Massilia litorea: one gene and its partner. The protein of the gene in region 1 interacts with the protein of each later gene in a pairwise test. Links are inferred from orthologs where the notes say so. Each region holds a gene or a part of one and is shown in the gene's direction. Other genes may lie near its edges.

What was found. The genes of interacting proteins can lie anywhere in the genome.
Region 2: the proteins of kdsB (region 1) and LPB04_RS15445 interact in binary tests that used the Escherichia coli proteins (3 or more experiments, as listed by UniProt). The link is inferred for Massilia litorea from one-to-one orthologs.

Annotation. Positions count from the first base shown.
Region 1 is NZ_CP062941.1:4,966,803-4,972,036, reverse strand. The notes cover bases 1-2,734. They hold kdsB (3-deoxy-manno-octulosonate cytidylyltransferase), read left to right. Parts: upstream 1-858; coding sequence 859-1,611; downstream 1,612-2,734. Other genes in these bases: LPB04_RS22285 (sodium-translocating pyrophosphatase), read left to right, coding at 2,639-2,734; adk (adenylate kinase), read left to right, coding at 1,804-2,460; LPB04_RS22300 (Trm112 family protein), read left to right, coding at 678-848; lpxK (tetraacyldisaccharide 4'-kinase), read left to right, coding at 1-697. Outside these bases: more of LPB04_RS22285, read left to right, coding at 2,735-4,807; LPB04_RS22280 (DsbA family protein), read right to left, coding at 4,983-5,234. UniProt on the Escherichia coli protein: Activates KDO (a required 8-carbon sugar) for incorporation into bacterial lipopolysaccharide in Gram-negative bacteria.
Region 2 is NZ_CP062941.1:3,423,321-3,431,163, reverse strand. The notes cover bases 2,059-4,901. They hold LPB04_RS15445 (TetR/AcrR family transcriptional regulator), read left to right. Parts: upstream 2,059-3,110; coding sequence 3,111-3,692; downstream 3,693-4,901. Other genes in these bases: LPB04_RS15435 (MFS transporter), read left to right, coding at 4,497-4,901; LPB04_RS15440 (SDR family oxidoreductase), read left to right, coding at 3,781-4,485; LPB04_RS15450 (DUF5694 domain-containing protein), read right to left, coding at 2,059-2,939. Outside these bases: LPB04_RS15465 (alpha/beta fold hydrolase), read right to left, coding at 1-127; LPB04_RS15460 (3-hydroxybutyrate dehydrogenase), read left to right, coding at 256-1,050; LPB04_RS15455 (CatA-like O-acetyltransferase), read left to right, coding at 1,212-1,859; more of LPB04_RS15450, read right to left, coding at 1,866-2,058; more of LPB04_RS15435, read left to right, coding at 4,902-5,906; LPB04_RS24460 (hypothetical protein), read right to left, coding at 5,955-6,167; LPB04_RS24455 (PQQ-dependent sugar dehydrogenase), read right to left, coding at 6,191-6,679; LPB04_RS24070 (hypothetical protein), read left to right, coding at 6,563-6,910; LPB04_RS15420 (tetratricopeptide repeat protein), read right to left, coding at 7,058-7,843. UniProt on the Escherichia coli protein: Involved in response to both electrophiles and reactive chlorine species (RCS). Represses the transcription of the nemRA-gloA operon by binding to the NemR box.

The DNA of each region.
Region 1 (5,234 bases):
CGTCGGCGACGAGCCGGTGCTGATCGCGCGCCGCGCCGGGGTGCCCGTGTTTGTCGGCAGGAAGCGGGTCGAAGCGGGCAGGGCGCTGCTGGCGGCGCATCCCGAGGTCGACCTCGTCCTCACCGACGACGGCCTGCAGCATTACGCCCTGGCGCGCGACGTCGAGGTGCTGCTGTTCGACGGCCGCGGCGCCGGCAACGGCTGGCTGCTGCCGGCCGGGCCCTTGCGCGAAGCGCCTTCGCGCCGGCGCGACGTCACCGTCGTGAACGCACCCGAGATCAGCCCGCGACTGGCGGCCAGCGTCGGCGGCACGCCATTCCGGATGCAGCTGGTGGGCGATAGCGCCGAGCGCCTGGCCGACCCACGCCAGAGCCGTCCGCTGGCCTCGTTTGCCGGACAGCGCCTGCTGGCCGCCGCCGGAATCGGCAACCCGGGCCGCTTCTTCAGCCTGCTGCGCGGCGCCGGGCTCGACTTTGCCGAGCTGCCCTTGCCCGACCACTACGATTTCCGCGAGAACCCATTTGCCGGCGTCGACGCCGATGTCATCCTGATCACCGAGAAGGATGCAGTAAAATGTGGGCAACTTGAAAACCTGAAGGACGATCCACGGCTGTGGGTGGTCCCGGTCACGGCGCGCATCGACGCCGCCCTGGCCGAACTCATTGTGGAGAAATGTCGTGGACGCTCGCCTGTTTGATATCCTGGTCTGCCCGTTGTGCAAGGGACCGCTCGAATACGATAAGAAGGCCCAGGAACTGACTTGCCGCCCGGACCGCCTGGCATATCCGATCCGCGACGGCATCCCGATCATGTGGGCCGACCAGGCGCGCAAGATCGAGCCGGTATGACGCGTTGAAGATGAACTTTACCGTTATTATTCCTGCCCGCCTCGCTTCGACCCGCCTGCCGAATAAGCCGCTGGCCGACCTCGGCGGCAAACCGATGGTCGTGCGCGTCGCCGAGCGCGCCCGCGCGTCCGGGGCGTCCCGCATCGTCGTCGCCACCGACCACGCCGACATCCTGGCCGCCTGCGCGGCGCACGGCGTCGAGGCGCGCATGACCCGCAGCGACCACCCGTCCGGCACCGACCGCATCGCCGAAGTGGCGCTGGCGCTGGGACTGGCCGATGATGAAGTCGTCGTCAACCTGCAGGGCGACGAGCCCCTGATCGACCCTGCGCTGCTGGCAGCCTGCGCCGGCCGCATCAGTGCCGGGGTGCCAATGGCAACCTGCGCCCATCCATTGAGCGACGTGGCCGAGGTTTTCAATCCGAACGTCGTCAAGGTCGTGCTCGACAAGGCGGGCAGGGCCCTGTATTTCTCGCGCGCCACCATTCCCTGGCACCGCGACGCTTTTGCCGCCACCCGCGACGTTTTGCCGGCCGGCTATGCACCGCTACGCCACATCGGCCTGTATGCCTACAGCAACGCTTTCCTGCAGGCCTATCCGGGGCTGGAACCGGCGCCCCTGGAACAGATCGAGGCGCTCGAACAATTGCGCGTGCTCTGGCACGGTTATCCGATCGCGGTCCACGTCACCGACAGCGCCCCGCCAGCCGGCGTCGACACGCCGGAAGACCTGGCACGGGTACGCCTGCAGTATGCGTCTTGATCGGTGTGGAAATTGATTCTCGGGCTAACTGCGCTACCTCAATAAAACCGCGGTCTCAACCGCCGGGATTGGCGCTGGGGCTTACTTTTGTGGTAAGTTTCGTACCAAGGTAGTCAGATATGCATCAATCGCGATTCATTGCCAACACGATAACAGCTTTCAACATTTCAACATCCGTTTTAGGAATTTTTCATGCGTCTCATTCTGTTAGGAGCCCCTGGCGCCGGTAAGGGTACCCAGGCTAACTTCATCAAGGAAAAATACAATATCCCGCAGATCTCCACCGGCGACATGCTGCGCGCGGCGATCAAGGCTGGTACCGAGCTGGGCCTGGCGGCGAAAAAGGTGATGGACGCAGGCGGACTGGTCTCGGACGACATCATGATCGGGCTGGTCAAGGACCGCCTGCAGGAAGCCGATTGCGCCAACGGCTACCTGTTCGACGGCTTCCCGCGCACGATCGCCCAGGCCGACGCCATGAAGGACAACGGCATCAACGTCGACTACGTGCTGGAAATCGACGTGCCGGACGAACTGATCGTCGAACGCATGAGCGGTCGCCGCTCGCACCCGGCCTCTGGCCGCGTGTACCACACCAAGTTCAACCCGCCGAAAGTGGACGACCTCGACGACGTCACCGGCGAGCCGCTGGTCCAGCGCGACGACGACAAGGAAGAAACCGTCAAGAAGCGCCTCGCGGTCTACCATAACCAGACCGAAGTGCTGCTCGGCTATTACAACAACTGGGCCCAGTCGGGCCTGCCGGGCGCCCCGAAGTACCGCAAGATCGCGGGTGTGGGACCAGTCGAACAAGTACGGGACGCGGCCTTCGCCGCACTTTCCGAGTAAGACACGAAGCGGACGGCAACGTCCGTTTTTTTTTGCCCCGGGTGACCCCGCCGCCATCCGTCGCACCATAATTTTTTATCAAAGTTGTGCAGTACGCAGTGAGTCAGACTGCTTCGCCGGAAGGCTGGGCATTCTTCAATGTGTGGTTGTGACTTGATCGAAAACCAAAGGGGACGATATGGCTGCAAACTATCTCGCGTTTGCCGTGGCATGCGGCGTCATCGCGGTTGTCTACGGGCTCTGGGCCCGTACCTGGATCCTCCGGCAGGACGCCGGCAACGAACGCATGGGCCTCATCGCCCAGGCCATCCAGGAGGGCGCCTCGGCCTACCTCGGGCGCCAGTACCGCACCATCGGCATCGTCGGGCTGGTCTTGCTGGTCGCCATCTACGCGCTGCTCGGTCCCTGGACCGCGCTCGGCTTCTTCTCGGGCGCCGTGCTCTCCGGCGCCTGCGGCTTCATCGGCATGAACGTCTCCGTGCGCGCCAACGTGCGCACCGCGCAGGCCGCCGCAACCGGCATGAAGGAAGCGCTCGCCGTCGCCTTCAAGGGCGGCGCCATCACCGGCATGCTGGTCGTCGGGCTGGGCTTGCTGGGCGTCACGCTGTTCTACTGGTTCCTCACCAGCATGGGCGAAGGCAGCGGCCGCACCCGCCATGACATCATCGCGCCGCTGATCGGCCTGGCCTTCGGCGCTTCGCTGATCTCGATCTTCGCGCGCCTGGGCGGCGGCATCTTCACCAAGGGCGCCGACGTCGGCGCCGACCTGGTCGGCAAGGTCGAAGCCGGCATTCCGGAAGACGACCCGCGCAACCCGGCGGTGATTGCCGACAACGTGGGCGACAACGTCGGCGACTGCGCCGGCATGGCGGCCGACCTGTTCGAAACCTATGTCGTCACCCTGATCGCGACCATGCTGCTCGGCGCGCTGCTGGTCGGCGGCGAGAACGGCGCCGCCGTCATCTACCCGCTGCTGCTGGGCGCGGTGTCCATCCTCGGTTCCATCGTCGGCTGCTCGATGGTGCGCGCCCGTCCAGGACACAAGATCATGTCGGCCCTCTACACCGGCCTGTGGTGGGCCGCCGGGCTGTCGCTGCTCGGCTTCATCGTCGTCACCTGGATGGTCTGGGAAGACCCGGCCATGCGCGCCAGCATGCTGGGCTGCGCCATCGTCGGCATCGTGCTGACCGGCCTGATGGTCTACATCACCGAGTACTACACCGGCACCGATTTCAAGCCGGTACGCCACATCGCGGAAGCCTCCACCACCGGCCACGGCACCAACATCATCGCCGGCCTCGGCGTGTCGATGAAGTCGACCGCCTACCCGGTGCTGGTGGTCTGCGTCGCGATCCTGGTGGCCTACCAGCTGGGCCAGCTGTACGGGATCGCGATCGCGGCGACCTCGATGCTGTCGATGGCCGGCATCATCGTCGCCCTCGACGCCTACGGCCCGATCACCGACAACGCCGGCGGCATCGCCGAAATGAGCGGCATGCCGGAGTCCGTGCGCGCGATTACCGACCCGCTCGACGCCGTCGGCAACACGACCAAGGCCGTGACCAAGGGCTATGCGATCGGCTCGGCCGGTCTCGCGGCATTGGTCCTGTTTGCCGACTACAGCCACGCGCTCGACACGGCCGGGATGTCGATGGCCTTCGAACTGTCGAATCCGATGGTGATCGTCGGCCTGTTCATCGGCGGCCTGATTCCCTACCTGTTCGGGGCGATGGCGATGGAAGCAGTGGGGCGGGCTGCGGGCGCGGTCGTGGTCGAGGTGCGGCGCCAGTTCCGCGACATCCCGGGCATCATGGCCGGCACCGGCAAACCCGAATACCACAAGGCAGTCGACATGCTGACCGCTTCCGCGATCCGCGAGATGATCATTCCCTCGTTGCTGCCGGTGGTGGTGCCGGTCGCGGTCGGCATGCTGCTGGGACCCGCCGCGCTCGGCGGCCTGCTGATGGGCACCATCATCACCGGCCTGTTCGTCGCCATTTCGATGACGACCGGCGGCGGCGCCTGGGACAATGCCAAGAAATACATCGAGGACGGCAATTACGGCGGCAAGGGCTCGGACACGCACAAGGCGGCGGTGACGGGCGACACCGTCGGCGACCCGTACAAGGACACCGCCGGCCCGGCCGTCAATCCCCTCATCAAGATCATCAACATCGTCGCGCTGCTGATGGTGCCGCTATTGCCGGCCGCGGGCTGGGTCGCCGTCTCCGCGCCGGAGATCGCGCAACTGAAGTGGTCGGCCAAGCCGGTCGAACGGAGTGGCGTCCAGCCGGCGAGCAAGGCAACACCAACCACGGTGGCGCAGGAGCCCCGCGCGCAGCACTGAGGTGGCTCGTAGCGTGGGCACTTGTGCCCACGCGGCATCACCGCTTGAACAACAGCGCTGTATCTTTGGACGGATATCCAGGATTATTTGCAACACTGTCCGGATGCAGCGACCGCGTGGGCTCGTGAGCCCACCCTGCGTTACTGTTGCGATAGCCCGCTCCCGCCGTTGCCGTTCAAGCCTCGTCCAGCGCCTTCTTCAGCGCCGACGCCAGCGACGCGTGATCCGAATCCCCGTGATAGCGCTCGCCGTTGATGAAGAAGGTCGGCGTCCCGCGCGCGCCGAGCGACTGGGCCTGTTCGGCGTCGGCCTCGACCCGGGCACGGTGCTTGCCGTCGTCCAGTTCGCGCGCGAAGCGCTGGGCATCGATGGCCAGGTTCGAAGCCAGCGCGGGCAGGGCATCCTCATCGAGCATGTCCTGGTTTTC
Region 2 (7,843 bases), 1.5 Mb from region 1 along the record:
CACCGTGCACGCAGACAAGCACGCGATCGTTGGCCGGGTCGCCCCATTCCTTGTAGGCGATCCGGTGCAGGCCGGCGGGCGAGCTGCACTGCACGCTTTTCAATCTCGCTTCCGCTTGCGCTTCCATATCCTGCTGCTCCCGATGACAATATTGGTATGCCGTTAAGCCCAGCCTCACATTTTAACCGCCCAAGCGATTAGAATTCTACCAATTCCGCGGAACTCGCTCCGATCACCCACCCTTCAGAGGAAACAATGAAATCGAATATGCTAAGCGGCAAAACGGCACTGGTCACCGGCTCGACCTCCGGCATCGGCCTCGGTATCGCCCGTGCGCTGGCCGAACAGGGCGCCAACCTGGTCTTCAACGGCTTCGGCGACGCGCAGCAGATCGAGAAGCTGTACACCGACATCGGCCAGGAATTCGGCGTGCAGACCGCCTACCATAACGCCGACATGTCGAAATCCGAGCAAATCGAGGCGATGATGGCCTTCGCGCAGGAGAAATTCGGCGGCGTCGACATCCTCGTCAACAATGCCGGCATCCAGCACGTGGCCGCCGTCGAGGATTTCCCGACCGAGAAATGGGACGCGATCATCGCGATCAACCTGACCTCCGCTTTCCACACCACGCGCCTGGCACTGCCCGGCATGAAGCAGAAAAACTGGGGCCGCATCATCAACCTGGCGTCGGTGCACGGCCTGGTGGGTTCGGCGCAGAAGTCGGCCTACGTCGCGGCCAAGCATGGCCTGGTCGGTTTCACCAAGGTCACCGCGCTGGAGACGGCGCAGACGGGCGTCACCTGCAACGCGATCTGCCCGGGCTGGGTCCTGACCCCGCTCGTGCAAAAACAGGTCGACGACCGCGCCGCGCGCGAGAACGTGTCGAACGACGAGGCCAAGCGCGCGCTGCTGGCCGAGAAGCAGCCGTCGGGCGAATTCGTGACGCCGGACGAACTCGGTGCGCTGGCGGTGTTCTTCTGCTCGCCGGCAGCCAGCCAGGTGCGCGGCGTCGCGTGGAACATGGACGGCGGCTGGGCTGCGCAGTAAGCATGACCGATCCGGCCACGCTGCCGGATCATTTCTATACGTAGGGTGGGCTCCGCCCACGCGGATCATGGCCAGCACACAGACGAAGTGAAGCGCAAGCCGCGAAATTGCATGCCGTGATATCGCGTGGGCGGAGCCCACCCTGCAACACCCCTTGACGCATGCAAAACTTTGAAAACCGGCGCGACCGCTTCGACCTCTTCGACCGCATGGACAGCCCTGCGGTCAACCTCTGCTTCACGCTCGACCTGCCCGACTACCGCCCCTGGTGCAGGCAGCACGGCCTGCCGCCCTTCCACGTCCTGCTGTGCGCAGTGCTGCGCTCGATCCTGAAAATCGAGAACTTCCGCTACCGCGTCTTCGACGGCGAGGTCATCGAAATCGACCGCCTGATGCCCTCCTTCACGGTCGTGAATCGGCACAATGACCTGAATTTCGCCCTGTTCGACTGGACCGACGACCTGCGCGAATTCGTCCGCCGCGGCGTGGCGGCGCGCGAGCAGGCCTGCGCGATGACGGAACTGAACAACGCGTACGCGGCCCTGTCGCCGCGCCAGTGCAAGGACCAGGTCTTCATCACCTGCATCCCCTGGCTCGATTTCACCTCCATCCAGCATCCGACGGCGACCCTCGGCGCGCCCGACATTCCCTCGCTGGCCTGGGGCCGCTTCAAGGATGGGCCGGACGGGCGCCTGCTGCTGCCGTTCTCGGTGCAGGCCCATCACGGCTTCGTCGACGGCTTTCATATCCACCAGCTGGCGCAGCAGGTCGCGGCCGAGCTGGCGGGCTTCATGGCCGGGCAGCCGTAAGCGAGCTCATTTCAGGACTTTTTCCACGTCCACGATGTCCACGCCCTGCAGCTGCCCCAGCCAGCTGTCGAACCACGGCTTGTGCGATGCCCCGACAACCGACAGCACCCGCGCGCCCGGCCGTTCGCGGAAGGTTTCGCGGATGTTGGCCACCATGCGCAGGTTGCGCACTTCCCAGCCGCCCACCCAGATCTGCGGATAGCCCTCTTTCGATACCGCGCGCATCGATGGGACGACGTTGGCCTCGGCCAGCACGCGCAGGTGGTCCGGAGCGTTGATGGAGCGGTACAGCGGCAGCAGGTCGGGTGCACGCTTGAGCGGCTCCTCGATCGCTTCGATTTTCTTGAAGGCGCCGCCGGTGGCCCAGGCGGCCTCGATCGAACGCACGAAGGCTTTGCTATCGGCGACGTCGATGAGGTCGCCCGTATGGTTGTCGACCGCATGCACGCGCGCCAGGCCGAGCCGCGCGGCCAGGCGTGCGGCGATCTGGTAGCTCTCGTTGTTGCGCTTGCCGAGCTTGACGAGCTGCTCGACGAGCGCGGCGTCCAGGCCGTCCCCCGGATGGCGCTCGCTCGCGGGCAACTGCAGCCACTGGACATAGGCCGAGGCGTTGTCGTAGGACGCGAGGAACAATGCGGCGAGGCGGCGGCGCTGGGCTGGCGTCGGCGGCGCCGGCCAGGCCTTAAGCAGCTTGTTCGCCTCCGCCATCGCCGCCGGCGCCTCGAGCCCCGTCGCGACGCGGGCCGCGTCGACCGGTGGACAGTAATCGGTCCCGTATTTCACCGGATGGCGCGCGGCGAGGTCGCACTCTTCGCCGTTTTCGGTCTCGATGGTGATGATCTCGGGCTTGAAAGCTGCCAGCCGGTCGAGCACACCATCGAGCGCGGCGGGATCGAAGCTGGGCGGCATGGCGCGCAGGTGCACGGTGCCGAGCACGAGTACCTGCGCGCGTGGCCCGGCCATGTCGCGGTCGAGCACCGTCAAGTCGATTTGCGCCCGCTCGGCCAAGGGACAGGCGAGGGCCAGCAGCGGCGCCAGCAAGGCAAGCGCCACGCTACGCTGCACACGGATCGTTCCCATCCGATCACTCCAGAATAGTTTTCGAGAGGAACAATGTATCAAAGGCAAGCCTGGGCCTCAACGGCGAATCGACAGGACGTCCGTTTCGTGGTCCAGGCTGTTAAATATATCGCTTGACGCGCGAATATGACGGTCATAATATGAAGACCATCATATTTGCAGGCCGATGCCATGACTGCCGACACCAAACAAAGCCGCCGCGAACAATCGCACGGCCGCATCCTCGACGCCGCCGCGCGCGCCCTGCGCCGCCAGGGCTATGCCGGCGTGGGCGTGGCCGAGGTGATGAAGGAAGCGGGCCTGACCCACGGCGGCTTCTATGCCCACTTCAAGTCGCGCGAGGCCCTGCTGTCGGCGGCGCTCGAGCATGCGGCCGGCGACAGTACGCAGAGCCTGTCGCGGCGCATCGCTGCCCTGCAGGAAGCGGGCGCCAGTCCGGTGCGGGCGCTGGTCGAGGCCTATCTCTCCGACCTGCACGTCACCAGCAGCGAGCGCGGCTGCGTGGTCGCCGCACTCGGCTCGGAAATGCCGCGCCAGAGCGAAGAGCTGCTGGCGGTGTCGCGCCGCCGCGTGGCGGCCCTGGTCGAGCGCGCACGCGCGGCGCTGCCGCCAACCGATCCGCCCGAGCGCGCCTTCCTGCTTGCCGCCAGCCTGGTTGGCGCCGTACAGATGGCGCGCGCCCTCGGCGACGAAGGCCGCGCGCTGCTCCCCGCCACCCGCGCCGCACTCATCGCCCAGTACGACGCCAACTGAACACGGGCTGCGGCATCCCCGCGGCCTTTTTTTGACGCACAAATATGACGACCATCATATTCCAGAACCCAGCCTGAAAGGAACGACCATGAAACTCAAGGACGCCACCGTCTTCATCACCGGCGCCAACCGCGGCCTCGGCCTGGCTTTCGCCCGCCACGCGCTCGCCGCCGGCGCACGCAAGGTCTATGGCGCCGCGCGCGACCCGGCCTCGGTCACGCTGCCCGGCCTGGTGCCGGTCGCGCTCGACGTGAGCAATCCCTCGCAGGTCGCGGCCGCCGCGGCCGATTGCGGCAACGTCACCCTGGTCGTCAACAATGCCGGCATCGCCGATTTCGGCGGGCTGCTGGGCGAGGACAGCATCGCATCCACGGCGCGCATGATGGAGACCAATGTCTACGGCCTGTTGCGCGTGAGCGGGGCCTTCGCGCCCGTACTGAAAGCAAACGGCGGCGGGGCCCTGCTCAACGTGCTGTCGGTGGCGAGCTGGCTGAGCGCACCGGCACTGGCCGCGTATGCGGTGTCGAAGGCGGCCGCCTGGAGCGCCACCAACGGCCTGCGCAACGAGCTGCGCGCCCAGGGTACGCAGGTGCTGGGACTGCACGTCGGTTTCATCGACACCGATCTCACGCGCGGCATCGATGCGCCGAAACTGGCGCCGGACTTCGTCGCCGCCCAGGCCTTCGAGGCGCTCGAAAGCGGCGCCAGCGAGGTGGCCGTCGGCGAGCTCACCCAGCAGATCAAGCGCGGCCTGTCGAGCGAGCCGGGCATCTACATCGAGTTCGCCCGCTGACCGGAGCCGCCATGACCACGCCCACCCTCGCCCCCGCCGCCACCGACACCGTGCCGCGCGCGCCCGTGTCTCCCTGGCCGACCTTCTGGATCGCCTGCATCGCCGTCTTCCTCGTCTCGATCGACAGCACGGTGCTGTTCGCGGCCTTCGGCGCCCTGACCGCCGCCTTCCCCGCCGCCACGCCGGCCGACCTGTCCTGGGTGCTGAACGCCTACACGGTCGTGTATGCGACGATGCTGATACCCGCCGGCGGCTTGGCCGATGCCCATGGCCGCAAACGCGTATTCCTGTTCGGCGTCACGCTGTTCCTGGCCGCCTCGGCCGCTTGCGGCATGGCCGGCAGCGTGCCCCTGCTGATCGCGGCGCGCGTGGTGCAGGCGCTGGGCGCCGCGCTGCTGACGCCCGCTTCGCTCTCGATCATCCTCGACGCTTTCCCCAAGGAGAAGCGGACGGTGGCGGTCAGCCTGTGGGGCGCGGTCGGGGGCCTGGCCGCCGCCATCGGTCCGAGCCTGGGCACGACCATCGTCGAGCACCTGGGCTGGCCCTGGGCCTTCTACATCAACCTGCCGCTGGGCGCGGTCTCGCTCTGGTTCGGCGCGCTGCGCCTGCGCGAGGCGCAGGTCTCCGGCAAGAAGGCCCGCATCGACGTGGTGGGCATGCTGCTGCTGATCGTCGCCGTCGGCGCGCTGGCGATGGCGATCACCCAGCTCGACTCGCCGCGCTGGAGCCGGCTGGAACTGTCGGCGCTGGCCGCGACCAGCGCGATCGCCTTCGGCGCCTTCGTCGCCTGGGCGAGGACAAGCAGTGCGCCGCTGGTCGACCTGGCCCTGTTCGCCAACCGCAGCTACAGCGCCGTCAACCTGGCCACGCTCGCCTTCGGCACCGCGTTTGCAATGATGTTCTTCGCCTTCTTCTCCTACATGACGCGGATCTGGCATTTCAGCCTGCCGCTGGCGGGCCTGGCCGTCACGCCGGGACCGCTGATGGTGGTGCCGACCGCGATCGTCGCCGGCCGCATCGCGGCGAAAACCGGCCATCGTCCCATCCTGGTCATCGGTTCGCTGGTGTATGCGGCGAGCGGCCTGTGGCTGCTGCTGGTGCCCGGCATCGAGCCGGCCTATGCGACGCACTGGCTGCCGGGCCTGTTCCTGAGCGGGATCGGCGTGGGCATGGTGCTGCCTTCGCTGTCGGGAGCCGCGGTCGCGGGCCTGCCGCCGGCGCAGTATGCGGTCGGCAGCGCCGTCAACCAGGCCACGCGCCAGCTCGGCTCGGTGCTGGGGGTGGCAGTCACCGTGCTGCTGGTCGGGCACGCACAGCTGACCCGCGCGGACTTCCTTCCGCTGTACGGCATGCACGTGGCGCTGGCGCTGCTGACCGGAGCGCTGTGCCTCGCGGTCAGGACCAGACCGGTCCCCCGCTGATGCGATGAACAAATCCGGGGCGCCGCCACGCGCCCCGGAACGATGTGCTCATCGGGTCGCGCTTGGCGGCGCGGCGCTGCGGCCGATGCGGTAGATGACGCCGTCGGTCAGCGACACCACATACAGCTTGCCGTCCGGTCCCTGTTCGATGTCCGGCGTGACGCCGAAACCCCTGCCGATGAGCAGGGTCTCGCTTTCGGTGGGCTCGAATTTGCCCAGGTTGTCGGCCACCTTGTCGGCCAGGCGCGCATCGGCGCTCACGTCGACCGCCAGCCGGTCCGGGCTCAGGCGCAGCCGGTACAGGCTGCCGCCGGTGGTGGCGGTCGGCGCGTAGGACCGGGCCGAACCGATCCACAGACTGCCGTCGTATTCGGCGCCCAGTGCGTCGCCCCGTACAAAGGCCGTCCCCGCCGGCCCGACGTCATAGCGCCAGCTGAACTGCGGATCCTCGTAGGTGGCGCCGGGCAGCATGACCATGCGCGCCGTTGGCGGTGTCCGCGAGGCGGATGGGCGGATAGCGCAGCTGCTGCAGGTCGCCGGCGAACATCGTCGTTTCGATCCCCTTGAACTCGGAATGGAGGCTGAGCGGTCCCATGGTGCCCGGTCGAGCTCTCGGTCCAGCGGATGTAGACGAAAGGCAGGGCCGGAAAATCCGGATGCAGCGCAATACCGAGCAGGCCGCGTTCCGAGGCCGAATTGACGGCCAGATCGAGCACGGGCGTCGCCTGCCCCCCCCCGGTGGCCCGTTTCACCTGGCCGGTCGCTTTTTCCAGGATCAGGGCTTCGTCCGTGCCGATAAAGGCGATCCCGATCGGCGTGGTCAGGCCGCCGAGCCAGGTCGTGACCTGCAGGTTCGGGTCGAGCATCTCGACTGGAATCGAATCGGCGAGCGCAGCGGGCGCGGCCGTTCCCAGCATCACGGACAGGGCGAGAATCGAAGCGGCCCTTGCGGACCCTGGTGCTGCCGGCCTCCCCCTGGATGGTTCTTCAAAGCGTGTTGTTGACATGATGATCCTCCAATCCGTCGGCGTACCAAAAGCCGCGCATCGGCATCCGATCCGCAAGACAGGCAATCAATACCGACACGCGGGGAGGATTGGACCGCAAACGCGTGGAGGGTTCTGGCCGAGCCGCCGGCGCCTTTGCCCTCTTCAGGCCGCGCGCATCAGCAGCAAGTGGCCGGCGACCTCGCTGCCGTTCTCGCTGCGCACGACCGCGGCTTCGGCCTCGACCAGCCTGAAGCCGTGCCCGAGCGCCAGGCGCCGCAGGTAGGCCATGGAGTGCGCGTAGCGGTTCGACGGCTGCAGCACATACTCCGGTACCGCGCCTTCTGCGCCCGCCTCGGTCGAGAAGCAGAACCAGCCGCCGGGACGCAATGCGCCGCGCACCTGGGCGAACAAGGCGTCCAGGTCGCCGAAATACACCAGCACGTCGGCGGCCACGGCCAGGTCGAAGCTGCGCGGGCGCGCCGCGAGGAAGGCGCCGATGTCGGCGCATGCCAGCTCGTCGTACAGCCCGGTCGCGCGCGCCTGTGCCAGCATGTTCCCGGACAGGTCGACGCCGGTCAGGTGCCGCGCGTTCGGGCGCAGGAAAGGCCCGCACAGGCCCGTGCCGCAGCCAAGGTCCACGGTAGCGAGACCGGCAGCCTGGACATGGCGCCTGATGGCCGCGTCGACCAGGGCCGGCGTGCGGTAGCCCAGCACCCCGGTGAGGTGGCGCTCGAAATGGCCGGCGTACCCGTCGAACAGGGCTTTGACGTAGCCGGCCGGGGCCTGCTTCGGCGCCGCGCCGACGCCGAGCGCGGCCAGCGCGAAGTCGATCCCGCCCGTGTCCTCGGCAAGCGCGCGCGCCTGTTCATAGGCGGCGATCGCTTCCTCGCGCCGGTGCAGGGCCAGCAGCGCATCGCCACGCTGCTGGTGGCTCGCCGCGTGGCCGGG